Regions from separate parts of the Alteromonas sp. DY56-G5 genome, predicted to be linked through region 1. Evidence: predicted binding sites of a transcription regulator. Region 1 holds the regulator's gene; each other region holds the start of a gene.

Region 1 (6,809 bases):
ACGACAAGGACTTTAAAGACCATGGATTATTATTCCTGTTAATTCATCGCCTTACTTGATGGGTTTACGCGCATACCGTTTAAGCAGGCTCGGAATATCTAAAATTAGTGCAATTCCACCGTCTGATGTAATCGTGGCTCCCGCCATACCAGGCGTGCCTTGCAATAATGCATCAAGAGGTTTAATAACCACTTCTTCTTGGCCTATTAGCGCGTCTACTACGAATCCTACTTGTTGTGTACCAATTTGCACTACAACAACGTGTCCCTTTTCTCTATCGATGTTTTTGGGACCTCGAATCAACCATTCACCAAGGAAGAACAACGGAATTGCTTTTGAACGAACTATCATTGTTAGCTGGCCATCGACCGTGTTGGTCTTTTTGATGTCCATATTTATTATTTCGTTCACCGCACCTAATGGTAACGCAAAGGTTTGTTTTCCTACAACAATCATTAGCGTCGGAAGAATGGCTAGCGTTAGCGGAACTTTGATATCCAGTCGCGTGCCTTTTCCTAGCTGTGAATCTATGTTCACGGTGCCGTTAAGTTGGTTAATTTTAGTCTTAACCACGTCCATGCCCACACCGCGACCAGAAATATCACTAATTTCTGTTTTGGTTGAGAACCCTGGCGCGAATATCAAGTTAAACGCTTCAACATCCGACATCCGTGCAGCTGCGTCTGCGTCTAGTACACCGCGACTAATAGCAATTTCTTTAAGCTTTTCAGGATCCATTCCTTTACCATCATCTTCGATGGTTAGAAGAATATGATCGCCTTCTTGAGATGCCGATAGCTGAACCGTACCCATGCGCGGTTTACCCGCTGCAGCACGATCATCAGGCATTTCAATACCATGGTCGACGGAGTTTCTCACCAAATGCACAAGTGGATCGGCCAGTGCTTCAACCAGGTTTTTATCTAAATCAGTTTCCTCACCCACAAGCTCAAGGGTTATTTCTTTCTTCAAGCTTCTAGCGAGGTCTCGAACAACGCGAGGGAAACGACCAAACACCTTCTTGATAGGTTGCATGCGGGTTTTCATTACCGCACCTTGCAAGTCGCCCGTTACCACATCTAAGTTGGCAATGGCTTTGGACATGCTTTCGTCGTTACTGTTGATACCCAAGCTTATTAGCCTGTTTCTCACTAGTACGAGTTCACCCACCATGTTCATAATTTGGTCAAGGCGCTTGGTATCTACACGTACTGTAGTCTCAGCAGGAGGCGCAGCTGGTGCCGCCTTCTTCTCATCTTTTTTAGGCGCTGCTTTTGGTGCAGCAGGTGTGCTTGCTTTAGCTGGCGCTGCGGCGCTAGGAGCAGGCGTCGCTTTTGGCGCAGCTGGCGCTGCTTGTTTCGCTTTTTGAACCGCTTCTGTTGCTGCCTTATCTACAGGAGGCTCTGGCGCCTTTGAAACGGCTCCCTGCTTGGTAGGCCCTTGCCCTGAGCCATGCAGTTGGTCAAGCAGTGCTTCAAATTCGTCATCGGTGATTTCTTCATCACCAGCTTCACTCGGCGTAACTGGTGCTGGAGCTGGTGCATTTGCCTTTGGCGCAGCTTCTTCACCACCAAACTTGCCTTTGCCATGTAAATCATCGAGCAGCGCTTCAAATTCTTCGTCGGTGATATCGTCGTTATCACTAGCGGCAGCAGGTGCAGCAGCCTTTGCAGGTTCGCTTTTAGCCGCTGAGGACTGTCCTGGTGCCCCAGAGCCATGAAGCTCATCAAGCAGCGCTTCAAACTCATCTTCAGTGATTTCGTCAATACCGCCGCTATCACCAGAACTTGGTGCCTGTGCAGTAGGCTCTTCAACAACTAATTCTGGCTCTTCAATCGCGGGCTCAGGTTCTGACACCGGCGCGCTTTGTTCACCAAAAATATTCTCATCTGGAGATTCCGGGCGACTTAGTTTGTGTAACAAGTCTACTAGGTGTGCATCTGCTGGCTCTAATGGATCCCGAGCTTTCACTCGTTCAAACATTTCAACCACCACATCTGTGGCTTGCAGAATAATATCCATCAGTTCAGGGGTTAGTGTTCGTTGACCGTTACGCATTACGTCAAAGACGTTTTCCGCACCGTGACAAATTTCTACTAACTCGGTAAGAGACAGGAACCCTGCTCCCCCTTTAACTGTGTGATAACCACGGAAAATTGCATTTAGCAAATCCGCATCTTCAGGATTGTTCTCAAGATCAACGAGCTGTTCTTGTAATTGTTCAAGTATCTCTCCAGCCTCAACTAGAAAGTCCTGTAATATATCCTCGTCAACATCAAACGACATGCGCCCGCTCCCCTAAAAACCTAAGCTAGACAGAAGATCATCTACATCATCTTGGCCTGACACGACGTCGTCGCGCTTATCGGCATCAATGATAGGGCCTTCTGCCTCTACACCATCAACCTTATCGGCCTTAACGCTAGATGGTTTAGTTTGTTCTGCACCGTCGCGTTCACCAAACATGGTAAGCATGTTAACTAAGCTGTCTTCCACTTCTTTAACCAAGTCGATAACGCGGCGAATAACCTGACCAGTTAAGTCTTGATAACCTTGAGCCATCAATACTTCTGTAAGTAACTGTGTAAGTTTAGCTGACTGTGCCGAACCTTCTTCCAACAATTCGTCTAAGTCTGCGCATAAAGCCTTGAATTCACCCAACTCTATTTGGCGATTCATCAGCTTCTTCCACTCAGGCATAACCTTTTCGATGCGCGCCGACAGCATTTCAGCTATAGGCATGCTCGCTTCAACGGCATCCATAGTAGTATTAGCAGCTTTTTCAGTTTCTTCAATTACGTAGGTTAGGCGGGATTGTGCATCGGGAATATCATCGGTCGCGAGATTTTTAATGCGGTCGTCTATTTGGAAATTATTCAGCGCGTCATGGAGCTGACGCGTCAGTTTCCCTACTTCAGCAAATAACTCAACGTTTTCTTTCATTGAGGCCGCTTCTAGTAGGGCATTGGCTGAAGCGTTGTCACCCTCTTCAAGGTAGGTGACAAGCTGTTTTGCTTCTTCCAACGAAATTGGAACGTTTACATTCGTTGACATCCAGTAAACCTCATTTCTCTGGTGAGCGTCTGGATCAACCTAAACGTTCGAATATTTTATCTAATTTTTCTTTAAGTGTTGCTGCAGTGAACGGCTTAACAACGTAGCCATTAACACCTGCTTGCGCGGCGGCAACAATTTGCTCTTTCTTCGCTTCAGCAGTAACCATAAGTACTGGTAGGTGCTTGAGCTTGTCATCGGCTCTAATCGCGCGAAGCAAGTCAATACCCTGCATTCCAGGCATGTTCCAATCGGTAACTACGAAATCGAAATCACCTTGCTGCAACATAGGCAATGCAGTACTTCCGTCATCCGCTTCCTGGATGTTGGAAAAACCCAAATCTTTAAGTAGGTTTTTGATGATACGTCTCATGGTAGAAAAATCATCGACCACGAGAATTTTCATGCTTTTGTCCAAAATAGCCTCCAGTGAGGGGTTAATTGTTATTAATTTCTATTCTTCGTCAGCTTGCCACGACTTCATTCGTGATTTGAGTTTTAACATGGCCTGACTGTGAATTTGACTGACTCTCGATTCACTTACATCAAGAACCTCACCAATTTCTCTTAGGTTCAGCTCTTCATCATAATACAGCGAAAGAACAATCGCTTCTCTTTCAGGTAATGTCGTAATTGCATGGGCAAGCGCTTTTTGGAAAGCGCCTTGCATTAAATCTTCCAGTGGTGCGTCGCTACCTCGATTTTGCTCTGTCGAAATAACATCTTCTGACACACCTAAATCTTCAATACCTACCAGCTTTCCGGCATTTACTTCATTAAGCATTTGGTGATAGTCCTGCAAGCTTACATTAAGCTTATCAGCAATATCAGAATCTCTAGCATCGCGGCCTGTTTCGCTTTCTACTTGCGAAATTGCTTCAGTGATCGCTCGGCCATTTCGATGAACTGAACGCGGTGTCCAATCCCCTTTGCGAATTTCGTCTAGCATAGCACCGCGAATGCGAATGCCGGCAAACGTTTCAAAGCTGGCTCCTTTTGAACCATCAAAGTTTCGCGCGGCTTCTAATAATCCAATCATGCCTGATTGAATTAAATCGTCTACAAGAACACTAGCCGGCAATCGCGCTATCAAGTGATGCGCTATACGCTTAACCAATGGCGCATGTCTTTCGACTAACTGCGCTTTATCGGTTTGTTGTTGATAAGCGGCTGCCTTGCTGTTCAACGCTGACTTCCTACGGCTTTTTCTGCAACTAATTGTTCAATGAAAAACTCTAAATGGCCACCTGGCTGCGCTGGAATAGGCCATGTTAAGGCTTTACTCGCCAACTGTGTTATTGCAACGGCTGCCGGTGAACCTGGGTAAGCATCGACAATGGCTGTTTGTTTACGCACTGCTTTACGAATGTTCTCGTCAAACGGTACTGTCGCCACTAATTCTAGTGCAACATCTAAAAAACGCCCTGTCACTTTGCTTAATTTACTAAATAGCTCTTGGCCTTCTCGCACGTCGCGCACCATATTAGCCACAACTTTGAAGCGGAAAACACCGTGCTCTCTATTCAGAATTTTTATCAATGCATACGCATCTGTCAATGAAGTAGGCTCGTCACACACAACGACCATGATGTCTTGTGAGGCTTTTGAAAAGCTCAACACCATGTCTGAAATACCTGCCGCTGTATCAACGATTAGCACGTCAATTTGCGAGCGCAGCTCACTAAAGGCACGAATTAGGCCAGCGTGTTGCGTTGGCGACAATTCTGCCATCGACTGCGTGCCTGATGTGGCAGGGGCGATCTTTATTCCGTGCGGACCGGTCACTAATACTTCATCAAGTGTACATTCGCCGGAAAGCACGTGGGATAAGTTTTTCTCAACACGCAAACCTAACATAACGTCTACGTTAGCAAGACCGAGGTCCGCATCGAGAACCATTACACGTTTACCTTGCTTCGCCATGGCGATAGCGGTGTTCAATGTAATGTTTGTTTTACCTACGCCACCTTTGCCACCGGTGACGGCGATTACTTTGATTAACCGTGATTGCTTCATTTTTCTTAAGCTACTCGCTTGGTCGTCAATCATACTGCTTATGCTGTTTTAATTGCGTTGTTACCACTAGTATGATTCAAACCGTACTTTTTATAAAGCTTTGCAGCAGCGGAAACCAAAGATTTCGCTTCTGCAATCTTAATGTCTTCAGGTACTTTTTGACCATCGGTGACATAACTAACCGGTAATTGGTATTCAACCGCTGCACTAAGCACCTCTCCTAAAGAGTAGCACTCATCTAACTTTGTGAAAATACAGCCACTTAGTTCAATATCATCATACGCTTGAATGATTCTCTGCAAAGCAGGATATTGCGTATTTGCTTGCGCTACCAAATATTTTTTAACATTTGGCATTTGTCCGTTATCAAACTGCTTAATTTGTTTAATTAATCGACTGTCTCTTTGACTAAATCCAGCCGTATCAATCAATACTAGTCGCTTATGACGAAGTTGGAATAATAAATCCGCAAGTTCTTCACTAGTCTGCGCTTTTCTCACCGTGCAGCCAATAATCTTTCCGTATGTCGCTAGCTGCTCATAGGCGGCAATTCTATACGTATCGATGGTAATCATCGCAACCGACTCTGCACCGTATTTTTGCGCATAGCGGGCAGCAAGTTTCGCAACGGTAGTTGTTTTACCGGTACCTGTTGGTCCTACTAATGCAACAGCACCTTGTGCGCTAAGTATATCGTTTCCTGTCACATTTATGCGATTAGCCAATAGGTTAAGAAGATATACCCATGCATCTCGTTCGTTGTAATGTGACGGCGTATAGCTAATAAGCTGTTTCGCTAACGCGTTGCTTAACCCCATATCGGTTAAACGGGTGATTAGATATTGATGAACAGGTTTTTGACGTTTGTTCTTAGCTTCCATCAAGTCGGCCACTTGATATTGCAATACATCGCGAAGAGACGCTAGCTCTTCCTTGATTTGCGCAAGCTCCGCTGACTGCGTCACAGCGGTATCATCCATACTTGACGCTTGATGCTCTGGGAAAGCGTTCTGACGAACTGGTTCATGAGAAGACTGCTGTGCTTCTACGTCGTCAATAAAGGCTTCTGAGAAGTCTAAGTGCGAAGCAATTTCATTGGCGTGCTTAGCATTCGCTGTCATTGGTTGGTTGGGTTGCGCGGGACTCGCTACGCCATTATTTCCACCGTGCTGCTTTTCTAGCAGTGCTTTAAGGCTATCAGGACCGTCGTCACCAATGATTTCGCTCAAGCTAGGCACTGCCTTTTGACCAGGTGTTTTTGCAGCGGCTTGTGGAGACGCTTTCGGCGTAAACAACTTCGCTTCAGGTTCTTTGTCGTAGGCTGCGACAAGCTCAATACCGTCAGCGACTTTGCGATTTGACATGATCACAGCGTCACTGCCCAATTCAGCTTTAACTTGGCTTAACGCCTCACGCATATCTTTGCCGAAGAAACGTCTAATTTTCATTGCAACCTCTCCAATCACCCAGTGTCAGATTATTGACCGACCGAACTGACTATTTTTATTTGTTTGTCGTCAGGCACTTCTTGGTAAGACAGAACATGAAGCCCAACAACCGAATATTTTAAGAAGCGAGACAGAACGGGTCGTAGCATGCCTGAGGTAAGGAGTACTGCAGGCTCTCCTTCTAACTCTTGCTGCTGACTGGCTTGCTGCAATGATTTTTGCAGCTTGTCTGCCAGGCCTGGTTCTATGCCAGCGCCATCTTCGCCACCTGCTTGAAGTGACTGGTGCAAC
Region 2 (6,809 bases), on a different contig from region 1:
ACCAATCCATACCCAGATGTATTGGCTATTAAAGATGGTTCAGAGGTTACGCGCGTAAACGTTCAAGACATTCAATGGATTGATGCTGCAGGTGATTATATGTGCGTTCACGCACTGGATGGCATGCATATAATGCGCAAAACCATGAAAGAACTTGAACAGGAACTCAACCCACAGTTCTTCGTTCGAGTGCATCGTTCAGCTATTGCTAATATCCGTTTTGTTAAAAAGTTAGTGAGCCATATTAGTGGCGAGTATCATTTAATACTTCAAAATGATACAGAGCTTAAAGTGAGTCGCAGTCATCGTGATAAAGTGAAAGCGGCAATGAAAATGTAAAGAAGCTTGTTCATTAAGTACTAAAAGGCGGTGTTTTATTATAAAGCACCGCCTTTTTTGTTTTTACAGTCTACAAATGTTTCAGGTTAAACAGCGTCTGAACCATCTTACTTAGTCGCAGCTGTATCTTTCGTTCATTAGGGTACGCATTGCGTCAACCCGGGCTTGATTGAGGGGCTTTGTTTCTTCCCAAGTTTTGGGTAGGGGTACGGTAATAGGGCGCTGATTAACTTCACCAACCATTATGTTGGTGACGTCGCTTCCTACTAAGCTTATGGCGAATTCGCCAAGAGTAGTGGCGAGTAGTCGGTCCTGTGCTACCGGCGAGCCGCCACGTTGGACATGTCCCAAGGTTACTGGCCTAACGTCGTTGATATTGTGATACTGCAAAGCTTCGGTTAATCCTGTTAAGCCATTAGGCCAAACGTTTTCAGCTACTACAACAATAAAACTGACGGGCCCTTTCAAAGCACGCTGCGCTTTTATTTGGTTTACGATCTTTTTGATTTCAGTCTCAGCGGATTCAAAAAACTCAGGAACAACCACATAGTCAGCAGCCGCGGAAAGGGCACCATTTAATGCTAAAAAGCCAGCATTGCGACCCATTACTTCTACAAGGAAAATACGTTCGAAGGCATCAGCTGTATCACGAACTTTATCGATAGAACTCATGGCGGTATCTATTGCGGTAAAGTAGCCTATAGTCGCATCAGTACCCGCTATATCGTTATCAATTGTTCCCGGAATACCAAGAATCTGGCCATCCCATAGTTCGCTCAACTTTGCTGCGCCGCGAAAAGATCCGTCACCACCGATTACAATAAGTGTGTCGACCTCGGCCTGTCTCAAATTATCAGCCGCTTTGATAAGACCTTCACGATTTTTAAATTCTTTACACCTTGCGCTGTGTAGTATGGTGCCGCCTTGCTGGATAAGATTGTGCGTTGAATCAAGAGATAGAGGAATAAACTCTTGCTGTAGTAATCCGTTGTAGCCGTGCTTGTAGCCAAGCAAGGTAAAATTAGCTTTCTGACACGCAATAATTGCGGCACGTATACATGCATTCATACCTGGGGCGTCGCCACCAGAGGTTAAAATTGCGACACGTTTTGACACATTAAAGTCCTTCTTTTTACAGGCAATGCCATTAAAGTAGAGTAAAGGCTGTGCAACGTAAAGTTCTCTATTGCGGATATTTACTGCGTAATATCAAAGTAAAATTCAATTTTTCGGTACACAGCAATAAGCGTTTTTGCTTGTCACGACGTAACTAACGTAAAAAAGGAAATACTATGCGTTCATTGTTGGTTGTTGTCTTTATTATTTTTCTTACTTCATGCAGTTCTAAGCTGGCCTATAACAACCTAGATTGGTGGGTGTATTGGTACATGGACGACTACATAGAGCTTAAAGATGAGCAAGAGGAGAAGTTTGATGCGCATTTACAAAACTGGTTGAGCTGGCACAAGAAGAGTGAACTTACTCGTTATAAAGCGCAATTAGAGGATGTGAAAAAGCAGATTCAGAATGACACCCTTAATTCGAGTATTGTTTATAACAACCTTGAGCTAGCTAGATCACATTGGGAGCGCGTACGAGACGAGGTCAGTCCTGAACTAGCGGCTATTGCTAAAACACTCGATGATGAGCAAGTTGTCACCCTATTTGCGGCATTAGAAAAAGACAATAAAGAAGAAGAGGAAGAGCGACAAGAGGCGCTGGAAAAGTCTGAAGCAGAGAGACTTAAAGATAGAATTGAGCGAATACAAGAAACAATAAGTGAGCGTATTGGAGATCTAAGTAAAGAGCAAAAACAAATTGTTAGCACCTACGCACAACAGTTTATTTCTACAGGTGACGCTTGGATAACGTATCGCAGAAACATTCAAAATGCGGCAAGAAAGCTATTCGTTTCGCGCAAGCAGAATGAAAGGTTTGAGCAAGAATTGGTGTCGCTAATGCAAAATCCGGATAATTATAAAAGCGATGTGTACAAGCAAAGTAGTGCTCATAATATGACTGTGACGGCAACGCTACTGGCCGAGATATTTTCAACTCTTTCAGAGAAACAGCGTCAAACACTGATTGAAAACGTGGATGAGCTAAATCGAAACGGTTGATAATTTTATGGATTAGTTAGTAATGCTTTGGCTCAGTACTCATTCAGCTCGGTCGATACAGTACTGGTCTTCTCGTAATACAAGAAGAAAGCTCCGACTTATGGTGGTAGCACTCAGTACTAAATAAGGTATTAAGTTATAATTCTTTCCAGTCGATTTTAAGAACTTTACCTTCTTCGTTAGCAACGAAAAGGGGAAGTTCGGTCAATTTAGTGTTTTTTTGTTTTAATGTTTTAAGGTTCTCGTAGGAATACTGCCTCTGTATATGCCACTCTACCTTATTCCTTGATTTGTATTCTAAATCAATATTCCACCTACCGAGATAAGAAACCGCGCGTGGTTGAAGCGAGAAAAAGCAGCCATCGCATTCGGGTTTTTTAAAACGTCTTACCCCAATGTTCGAAAATGCTGGAGTTATCGATTTTAGATAGTATTTGCCAGTTTTAACTTTGACGAGTTTTGGGAGGTGTTTCTCGTTAGCTTGACTACCCTCGAATTGCTGTGTGCTAGGTACTTTTAATCCGCGAATAACAAATATTTCACCATTGTTTAGCTCTTCAAATGTCATTCTGTGAATACCAGCATCGGCTAGTACGAAAGACTCGTTCTGACTTAGCGCCTGTTCATTGGCGCTAACCTCGTCGATTAAAATTGCCATCAGTAAAAAAACTAACAATCTCATAGCTCACCAGTTTTCTAATTCAAAAGCCAATATATTTAGAGAGTTCATCTCTAAGGTTGGTGTATTTTTCTTTGTAAGGCGCCTTAAGTGACATATCGTCAATCAATTTAAACAACCGCTTACACTCATTAATGAGTTTCATTTCGGCTTTATCTTCTTTGATTGCAATTTGTAGAAGACATTGCAATAGATTAAGCGCAACCCCTGTATTTACAGGAGCAAAGCCTTGAGCAAGGGCGAACGAAGCTTTAGCACGTTCGTAATCTTGCTGCTGATAGTGCTGAATGCCTTCGCGGTTGAACTGTTGATAACTAGCTAAGTTTTTCTGAGCATTGAGGGCTTGCGCATCAAGCATGTTTAGACTGTTTTGGTCGAGCTCATCCTGTCTTGAAGTCAAAAGTGCATTCAACTGTAGCGCATCATCAAACTCACCCAGTTTATACATAACGTTAATACTGTCAGGGATAAACGCGGTAGGAACTTCCGTGTACTTATCGTCAAGCAGTGTTTGTGACGTTGTTAAGTGGCGTTTGGCATCAATCAGTTTGCCGTCTATAGCGCTAATTCTAGCGTTGACGATTGTACCAAATATATCTACGTCAAAATCTCTGTCCATTTTTTGAAGATGTTCATCAAACTTTCCTCGTTGCAGAGTTAGTAATGCTTCTTGCTGATACTTATTGCGCTGGCGCTTGTCGTCTGCAAACTCTGCGACATCTAAAAGGCTTCGGATAATACCGCACCAGTGTAAACTTGTTTTGTGAACGGTTCGTTTTGATAAATCCCAGATCGCTTGGCTTGAACTCGCTGCCAGCACTAAATCGTCATTTTGCCGACCTATTTCACAGGCTTTGAAATGCCTGGGTAAGGAGTAGGGCGACAGTTTTATTGCCTCTTTTATTGCATCTAGTGCTTTGTCGCCAGATGTCGTGGCTTGGTGTGCTTGCGCAAGAATATCGTGAGCGTCTGCATTGAACCGGTTACGCTTTAGCGTTCGCTTGGCAATTGAAATCGCTTTCTCATATTCCTTTAAAAGCAAGTAAGTTTTTCCAATAGCTATTTGTGCCCACAGCACGGGTTTTCCGTCAATGTAGTCACGTAACACATCTAGCGCTTTATCGGGTTGCTTTATACGCCAGTATAGCTCGACTAATAGCTGTTCACAGTGACCTTTATAGTGGGAAGGGGCGTCAAGTAACGCTTCGATATGGTCGATCGCACTGTTCATTTCACCCTGTTCAACGAGACTAAACGCTTGCTGGAGAAACTGTCTTTTTTGCCACGCACGAACAATACGAGACTTCAGCTGAACTTGAGAAAAGGGCTTAATTAAAAAATCATCGGGTCTACGTTCAATACTGCCCAACACTACCGGTCGAGCGCTATCTGCGCTTATCAGAATGAACACCGATGTGGGACTGATAAGCCTTCGAGTGCGCAACTCTTCAATGAGCTCATAGCCATTCTTGTTGTCAGCTCCCAAGTGTAGATCACAAATGACAATATCAAACTTATGCTTTTTACATAGTGATACCGCTTGTTCAGCAGATGACTTCGTAACTACATCAGATGCGCCCATCGAATGCATCAGCCCCTTCAATAAAAGAAGGAAAGGGCGTTGGTCTTCAACAATCAGTACTTGTTTGTTGCTAAATTGCATTTCAAATCCATGAGTGAGCGCGCGATTACTTTATAGGAGTATATCTAATTTTAGATAATAAGCTTAAGAAAAACATTATCTTGCCGAAAACATAAGTATACATATGAAGTTGTAAATAAGAATGTCGCAAGAAACTGTCGAAGCTCGTGAGCAAATACCTATTGACCCCAGTATATACTGGGAGCGCAGTGGTGTGCTTGCTAAAGCATCTGCGCAGGGAGCGTTGTTCTCTTTATATATTGCTATGCAGCAACATAGTGTGGCTGAGCCATTTGAAATTGAAGCGGTAGCGTCAGAATCTGATGATAAAAGTAGCATCGAATCCAAGCTTGCATCGTTAAATTATTATAGAAGGCCATCGCTAGCTGCTAATGAAAGCGAATGGGGCAGAATGCGCGTTTTGTCTGAGTTAGTGTCTCAAGACTATGCGGCAGCAAGATTATATTTAAGTATGAATCCCTCTCCGCTATCACAAACTGATGATGCTAAACGTCTACCCGACGATGTAGTATATAATTGTAGTTTGGCAACACAAAAGCGGTTAAAAATGGAATACGCTAACACCGTGAAGGAAGATAATACGCTGCTATACGATATCCTTTCATCACAAGATAAAGAATACCATTCACAACAAGAAAATTCGTCACACTTCACATCTTTTGAGAATATTGCATAGCAGTTATTTCAATTCGTTGTTGCGTGCCAAGTTTGCGTTGACGTACGAGCGCTAATTCGTATCCGCCCTAGTTTTTATCATTCCTTTTTGTTATATTGCGCGCCGCATTTTTGCACTGGTCTTACGCTCCAATCAGCAAAGGTTAAAATATGTCTAAATATATTGTATGCGCAATGTATAAATTTGTTGCGCTTGAAAACTTCAAAGAAATCCGCCAACCGCTTCTAGAAACAATGGAAGCTAATGGCATTAAAGGTACACTTCTTCTTGCCCACGAGGGGATAAACGGTACGGTTTCTGGTACCCGCGAAGGTATCGACGCATTACTTGCTTATTTAAACAGCGACGAGCGTATTAATCCTATTTCTTGCAAAGAATCTCTTCACGATGAACAGCCGTTCTATCGCACCAAGGTAAAACTGAAAAAAGAAATTGTGACCATGGGCGTTGAGGGTATTGACCCTCGCAAAACCGTTGGTACTTACGTAAAACCTAAAGACTGGAACGCACTTATTAGCGACCCAGATGTTACCGTTATTGACACGCGAAACGGTTATGAAATTGAAATAGGTACTTTCAAACACGCTATCGACCCTAAAACCGAAACGTTTCGTGAGTTTCCTGAATACGTAGCGAAAGAGCTCGACCCGTCAAAAAACAAAAAAGTGGCTATGTTCTGCACCGGTGGTATTCGCTGTGAAAAATCGACGGCTTACTTGAAAGAGCAGGGGTTTGACGAGGTTTATCACTTAGAAGGCGGTATTCTACAGTACCTTGAAGATGTACCGAAAGAAGAGTCATTGTGGGAAGGCGATTGCTTTGTATTTGACAATCGCGTTGCAGTTAACCACGACTTAGAGAAAAGCCATTATGAGCAGTGCTACGCGTGCAGACTTCCAATTACTGAAGAAGACAAGCAGAGTGATAAGTATGAGGCGGGTGTAAGCTGCCCACACTGCTTTGGTACCCATACCGACGATCAAATTGCTCGCTTTAGAGAACGTGAAAAACAGGTTCAGCTGGCAAAAGAGCGCCAACAAGAGCACGTAGGAACGGAAGCGCGTTTGACCATGGAACAAAAGCGTCAGGAAAAAGCAGAAGCTCAACGTTTACGCGCACTTAAAGCAAAAGAAAATCAGGCGTAGACAGCTAGAAAGAAGGGCGTTACACTCGTGCTTATTGCAGTTGAAATAAGGAATGCGAGTGAGCACTCAACTTTCAGAATCTAAAATTGAAGAAATTAGAAAGGACTTCAGCTTTTTCGATCGTGATGGCAACGGCCAAATCGATTTGCCGGAGTTCATCGAGCTTCTAACCGTTATTTCACCAAAA
Region 3 (6,809 bases), on a different contig from region 1:
TCCCCTCAGTCAGGGTGATTCAGGTTTCTTTCAACCTGACGGGTTTGCCAGCTTCGCTGGGCAAACAAAAAAAGCGGCGCCCTTTTGGCGCCGCTTTCTTGTCTTGTTTGAAGCTGACACTAGGTCAAAGCACTACTCATCTACAACTGATATAGGCTTCGACAGCATTGGCTTACCCTGATTAATATTAATTTCAACGCGACGATTTTGCGCTCGGTCTGAAGGTGTAGTGGCATTTTCTACAATTGGATCGGTATCTGCCTTACCCACTACCGACATACGACTTTCGTCAAACCCTGGCGCGGTACGCATGGCTTCTGCGACCGCGACAGCGCGCTGCGCTGACAAGTCCCAATTAGAACGATAGAGTTCATTAGCAATATGCTGGCCGTCACTGTGCCCTGAAATTTCGATTTCTCCAGGCACATCCGCCAACAGCGTACCTATTTTTCTCAACACCGGTTGGAATTGGGGCTGCAAAAACGCCGAGCCCGCCGAAAAGGAACCGTTTTCACGGATTCGAATGGTTAACTGCTGACCTAACGATTCCATTTCCACCGAACCATCTAGAATTTGTTTTTCTAATTGCTGCGCTACTTTTTTCATCAGTTCAGCCATTTGCGACTGATCGGTGCTTTGTTCAGCCGATGAAGACGATTCTGTAGCCGTTTGTTGAGATTGTCCGCCACGCTGCTCGCCGCGCTGCTTCTGCCTTCCGCCGGCAGAATCCTCATTACCAGCCTGAAATTCCAGCATTTGCTGGGTCATTTCGTTAGTTTGCTGCTGAATGGATTCAATGGGCGTAGGGTCAGGTTTACCCGGACGAAATTCCATAGCAATAACACTGGTGCCCTTTGGAATATCTTTTACTTCAATTTTATTTTGCACACCAAAAGCAAACTTCATAGAGCCTGCAATTTGTTTAAACTTCAGTACGTCCATTTCCGAAAACGAAAGTAGCAGTACAAAGAAGCACATAAGCAACGACATCAGGTCTGCGAAGGTTCCCATCCAGGCTGGAAGCCCCTCGGGGGGACATTTTGGGCATTCTTCTTCGGCCATTACTCTTCCTCTGCGCTTCCGCGTTTACTCGCCGCAAGGTAGTTCTTTAATACCCCTTCGATAACACGTGGGTTCTGGCCGTCGGCTATACCCACAATACCGTCAAGAACAAGACTCTGGTTTAACTTCTCTTCTCCAGCTCTTACCGCCAGTTTAAAGGCAATTGGCAAACACACGACGTTGGCAAAAAAGGCACCATAAAGCGTGGTTAATAGCGCTACCGCCATGGCAGGGCCGATGGCTTTAGGGTCATCCATGTTTGAAAGCATGGCAACCAGACCGATCAAAGTACCAATCATACCCATCGCTGGTGCTACGTCACCCATTCCTTTAAATATAGAAGCGCCGAACTCATGCCTTTCCGTTGTCATAGAAATATCTTTAGCTAACGTTTCTCTCACCACTTCAATGTCGTGGCCGTCAACCAGCATGTCCACACCCTTTTGCATGAACTCATTTGAAATTTCCGCTTCTTCTAATGCCAGAAACCCGCCTTTACGTGCAGCATCTGCCATTTCAACAATCTTCTCGATTAGCTCTTCAGGCGTTTCAATTTTGAACATGAACGCTTTGCCAGCAACTTTACCCGCACTGAAGAATTGACCCAACGTAAACTGAGATAGGACAACAAATAGTGTTCCCCCGAATACAATAAGTATTGATTGCACGTCGATGAACATGCCCAAGCTGCCGCCCAGAATCATAGCCATAACTATGAAACCAATGGCGCCCAACATACCTATGACGGTTGCTAAATCCACTCACTCTTCCCCATTTATGCGCAGTCAGTGCTGTTAGTGTACAAATACCCTATCGGCAAAAGATAGAAATACTAAAACGACATTATTGAAAAATATCACATTTATTTGTTTATTATGAAGTAGGTTCTATGTAAAAGCGCTGCTTTGTCTTTTTTCTAAACTAAAATACCTAGCGCTTTTTCAGCGCCTTACTTTTTCCTTCACAGTAAATAACACGGTTACTTCTGAAAGGTTAGTGAGCCTTGCATCGAATATAGCACAATTTGCTTGTATGTTGCCTTTTGAACTGGATGAAAAAAAAGCTATGTTACTGTGATATAGGCGATATACGGACAAACCATTTGACCCTTGTGCAACCCTCGGTTAATGTGCGCGGTATACGTATTTTGGCCACTATATTGAGTGTTTTTATGACGACAGAAAAAGCATCAGCGTCTTTTGAAGAAACTTTATCAGAACTAGAAGCTATCGTTAACGAAATGGAAAGCGGTGATCTGCCTCTTAATAAAGCACTAGAAAAATTTGAGCGCGGTATAGCACTTTCCCGCCAAGGCCAGCAATCGCTAGAAAACGCTGAGCAAAAAGTGAAAATACTGCTAAGTGAACAAGGCGAAGAAACGCTCCACCCTCTTCCTGAAAGTGAACAGCCATAAACCGTTCATTTTTAACTAACAGGCAATCTATGAATTTTTCTGCTTTGCATCAGCAAGTGAAACAGCAAACTGATGCATCTCTTCTTACATTAATTGACGAATTACCCGATTACGCGCCGCGCTTGAAAGACGCAATGCGTCACGCCTTACTTGCTGGCGGTAAACGGATGCGGCCACTACTTGTTCAAGTAGTAGGTAACACCCTAGACGTGCCCAAAAAAGACCAAATGGCTATTAGTATGGCCATTGAATGTGTGCATGCCTACTCGTTAGTCCACGACGATTTACCAGCCATGGATGACGACGACTTGCGCCGCGGTATGCCAACCTGCCATATCGCCTTTGATGAGGCTACCGCTATTTTAGCTGGCGATGCGCTGCAGGCACTTGCATTTACAGTGTTAGCTGATGCGCCATTAAGCACGTATGCTGAAACAAAGCGTAGCCAGTTACTGTCTGTACTTGCGAAAAGTGCGGGTTACATAGGTATGTGCGGTGGGCAAGCTATCGATTTAGCCAGCACCGGCAAAACCATCTCGCTAGAAGAACTAAAACAGCTGCATAGATTGAAAACCGGTGCATTGTTAAAAGCCTGCGTAGAAATGGTCGCCATTGTTAGTGAAGGCTTACTGCCTCAAACTAAAATTGACTTAATGGCTTATGCCGCGGATATTGGGCTAGCTTTCCAAGTTCAAGACGATATTTTAGATGTGGAAGGCAGTAGCGAAAAATTAGGTAAACCCGCGGGGTCAGACGAAGCGTTAGGGAAAAATACCTTTCCAGCCAAACTTGGTATTACAGGCGCTAAACAAGAATTAGAAATGCTTCACGATAATGCACTTCAAGCATTGGCGCGTTTACCCTACAATACTGACAGTTTAATTGCGTTTAGCGAGCTTTTGGTAAAACGCGACCATTAGCCACGCGCCATGTTGAAAAAGATAATAAGTACATGAGTTTAGATCTCCAACATTACCCAACGCTTGCGCTTGCGCAAACACCCGATAAATTGAGGCAGTTGCCCCAAGACAAATTACGCGAGCTCGCCGATGAGTTGCGTGAGTACTTACTTAACAGCGTAAGCCAAACCAGTGGGCACTTTGCATCTGGTTTAGGCACAGTGGAACTGACCGTCGCTTTGCACTATGTGTACGACACCCCCTTCGATCGACTGCTGTGGGATGTAGGTCACCAAGCTTATCCGCACAAAATCCTTACAGGCCGTGCAGAGCGCATGAGTACCATTCGCCAAAAGAATGGTCTGCACCCTTTCCCATGGCCGCCTGAGAGCGACTACGACACCTTTGCAGTCGGTCATTCGTCTACATCGATTAGTGCAGGGCTGGGCATGGCTGTGGCTGCCGAAAAAGAAGGCAAAAACAGAAAGGTTGTAGCGGTAATTGGCGACGGTGCAATGACCGCTGGTATGGCGTTTGAAGCCCTTAATCACGCTGGTGATATCAAGAAAGACATGGTAGTTGTACTTAACGACAACGAAATGTCTATTTCTGAAAACGTAGGTGCGTTGAACAGTCACTTAGCTCGCTTGCTCACAGGCAACTTTTTCAACTCTATACGCGATGGCGGCAAAAAGCTGCTAAGCAATGTACCTCCTATTAAGGAGTTTGCCAGCCGTGCAGAAGAACACATTAAAGGCATGGTTGTCCCGGGCACGATATTTGAAGAGCTTGGCTTTAACTACATTGGCCCTATCGATGGCCACGACGTAAATGGTGTTGTCGATACGCTACGCAATATGCGCAAGTTTGACGGCCCGCAGCTACTTCACGTAGTCACCAAGAAAGGTAAAGGTTACGCGGTTGCTGAAGAAGACCCTATCAAGTTCCACGCGGTACCAAAATTCAATCCGGCTGACAATGCTTTGCCAAAATCTAAGCCTTCAGCCCCTACCTACTCTGCAATCTTTGGGAAATGGCTGTGTGATATGGCGGCACAAGACCCTAAGCTAATGGCGGTAACGCCAGCCATGCGCGAAGGTTCAGGCATGGTTGAGTTTTCTCAGCGTTTTCCAGAGCAGTATTTCGATGTTGCGATTGCTGAACAGCACGCGGTGACCTTTGGCGCGGGCCTTGCCAAAGACGGTATGAATGCGGTTGTTGCTATTTATTCGTCGTTCCTGCAGCGCGCCTACGACCAGCTCATTCACGATGTGGCGATTCAAGACTTACCCGTATTGTTTGCCATTGATAGAGCCGGTATTGTTGGCGCAGATGGCCCTACTCACCAGGGGGCGTTTGATATCGCTTTCCTGCGCTGTATTCCGAATATGGTGGTTATGGCTCCTTCAGATGAAAATGAATGTCGTCAAATGCTCTACACGGGTCACAAGCTACAAAAACCAGCTGCTGTTCGTTACCCTCGCGGTGCTGGCATGGGTGTCACGCCTGACGAAGCTATGACAGAGCTTGAGATTGGTAAATCTCGTACGTGTCGAGAATCATCAAAAGGCAAGTCTGAAAGTATCGCCATTTTAAACTTTGGCTGCCTACTGCCCTACGCGCTTGAAGCTGCAGAGGCGATTGACGCTACCGTTATCGACATGCGTTTCATTAAGCCGTTAGACGGCGACGCAGTATTAAAAGCTGCCAGTGAGCACAGTGCACTTATTACGTTGGAAGACGGCTGTATTATGGGTGGAGCTGGTAGTGCCGTACTAGAACACTTGCAGCAAAATGGCGTATTAAAAGCGGTGAAGATGTTAGGGCTGCCTGATAGTTTCATACTGCAAGGCACACAGCAAGAAATGTACAAAGAGCACGGCTTAGATGCTGAAGGTATTATTGCGGCGGCTAGCAGTTTAAGTGCTAACTAATTAAGCTTTAAAATCATTACTAAGACATTAAAAAGCCCGCTATTTTGCGGGCTTTTTCGTAAATAGTTTGCTCACCGTCAACTGGCTTTCCTTTAAGGTAAGTCTAACAAAATGGCGGCGAATGTTCGTAATGAATTAAAACAAAGCCAATGCGGCAGGCCAAAACGCCATTAGTAAATGTAGACAACCGCATGCCATGGCGCCAGCGATAAGATCGTCAAGCATAATGCCTGTACCGCCGTGTAAGCGCTTATCTATGATACCTATTGGCCAAGGCTTCAAGATATCGAAAAGCCTGAATAGAACAAAGCCTACAAGTAAAGAAGACGCTGAAATAGGTACAAACAGAAAGGTCACAAACATGCCCGCTATTTCATCCCACACTATAGAGCCATGATCGTGAACCTGCATATCGTCAGCAGTCTTGCCACACAGGTAAATGCCTACAACTGAGAATATCAGCGTAAGCGCGATAAAGGAAATTAGGGAAATCTGGCTACAGGCAATAAGTAGGGGCAACGCAGCAAGTGAGCCAAAGGTTCCCGGCATGAAAGGAATAAGTCCACTGCCAAAGCCTAGTGCGAGAAAATGCACGGGATTTTTCATACTCACTCTAGCGCGAAACTCAGCCTGCATGCTTTTTCCTTTTTATTGCTTTTGTCGGACAAATCGGCTGCCTAAAAGGCGTGCTCGTAACCTGACACGTTAACAGGTGTGTACTTTTCGTTGTCTTTGAGCAATGAAAGTGTGCCGTTATGACCGGTTAATTGGCCAATACATGTGGCTTTCACGTTTGTGCTTGCCAACGAGGTTTCAAGACTTCCGCGCTGCTCTTCACTTACGGTGAAAATAAGCTCATAGTCATCGCCTGCAGACAGCGCGTATTCGATAGCTTGCTCTGGTGTAACCGCGCTTGTTAATGCTCGTGACAACGGTAAACGCTCTACATGAACATTTGCACCGCAATTAGACGCTTTTAGGATATGACCTAAATCTGAAATTAAACCATCAGAGATATCAATGCACGACGTTGCAATACGTCGGATAGCTGTGCCCACCGCTACGCGAGGAGTTGGGAAGTAATGACGATTTACCAAGACATCTTTCGCTTCACCCCTTACACTCAGCTTATTTTGCAGGATGTCTAAACCTGCACCTGCGTCACCAAGCGTTCCCGTGACATAAAGCCAATCACCTGGCTTAGCGCCGCTACGCGTTAGCTCAGAACCTGGCGGTATGAAGCCTTGAGCTGTAATCGTGAACGCCATTGGGCCTTTAACCGTATCGCCACCGATTAGCTGTACAGAATAGTACTGAGTTAGCTCATAAAGGCCCGAAACAAAGTCATCTAGCCAAGTTTCGTCCACTTCCGGTAATGACAGAGATAAACTAATCCACGCTGGCTCTGCGCCCATTGCGGCAAGGTCGCTTAAGTTTACCGCCACTGTTTTATACGCAACAGACTTCGCCGGTGCGTCTTTCAAAAAGTGCACACCTGCA

Evidence for each region. Region 1 encodes FliA, which starts transcription of late flagellar genes. Its sites were predicted from a motif close to CTAAAGNTNNNNNNNNNNNNGCCGATA; they were not measured.
Region 2: a site for FliA is predicted at 4,864-4,890, ahead of NO989_RS10140 (VC2046/SO_2500 family protein). Genes of this name have one in related genera too.
Region 3: a site for FliA is predicted at 1,874-1,900, ahead of pomA (flagellar motor protein PomA). Genes of this name have one in related genera too.

The regions. Positions count from the first base shown of each region.
Region 1 is NZ_JANHZQ010000004.1:67,502-74,310, forward strand. It holds gene NO989_RS02925 (chemotaxis response regulator protein-glutamate methylesterase) at 1-23, opposite strand, end outside; gene NO989_RS02930 (chemotaxis protein CheA) at 52-2,286, opposite strand; gene NO989_RS02935 (protein phosphatase CheZ) at 2,299-3,054, opposite strand; gene cheY (chemotaxis response regulator CheY) at 3,089-3,472, opposite strand; gene NO989_RS02945 (RNA polymerase sigma factor FliA) at 3,509-4,240, opposite strand; gene NO989_RS02950 (MinD/ParA family protein) at 4,237-5,103, opposite strand; gene flhF (flagellar biosynthesis protein FlhF) at 5,109-6,518, opposite strand; gene flhA (flagellar biosynthesis protein FlhA) at 6,548-6,809, opposite strand, start outside.
Region 2 is NZ_JANHZQ010000016.1:76,504-83,312, reverse strand. It holds gene NO989_RS10165 (LytTR family DNA-binding domain-containing protein) at 1-339, shown strand, start outside; gene NO989_RS10160 (ATP-dependent 6-phosphofructokinase) at 451-1,455, opposite strand; gene NO989_RS10155 (DUF6279 family lipoprotein) at 1,632-2,459, shown strand; gene NO989_RS10150 (hypothetical protein) at 2,596-3,141, opposite strand; gene NO989_RS10145 (response regulator) at 3,161-4,801, opposite strand; gene NO989_RS10140 (VC2046/SO_2500 family protein) at 4,923-5,477, shown strand; gene NO989_RS10135 (rhodanese-related sulfurtransferase) at 5,627-6,622, shown strand; gene NO989_RS10130 (EF-hand domain-containing protein) at 6,681-6,809, shown strand, end outside.
Region 3 is NZ_JANHZQ010000024.1:66,730-73,538, reverse strand. It holds gene NO989_RS12920 (flagellar motor protein MotB) at 133-1,062, opposite strand; gene pomA (flagellar motor protein PomA) at 1,062-1,823, opposite strand; gene xseB (exodeoxyribonuclease VII small subunit) at 2,234-2,476, shown strand; gene NO989_RS12905 (farnesyl diphosphate synthase) at 2,506-3,396, shown strand; gene dxs (1-deoxy-D-xylulose-5-phosphate synthase) at 3,429-5,309, shown strand; gene NO989_RS12895 (phosphatidylglycerophosphatase A) at 5,445-5,945, opposite strand; gene thiL (thiamine-phosphate kinase) at 5,987-6,809, opposite strand, start outside.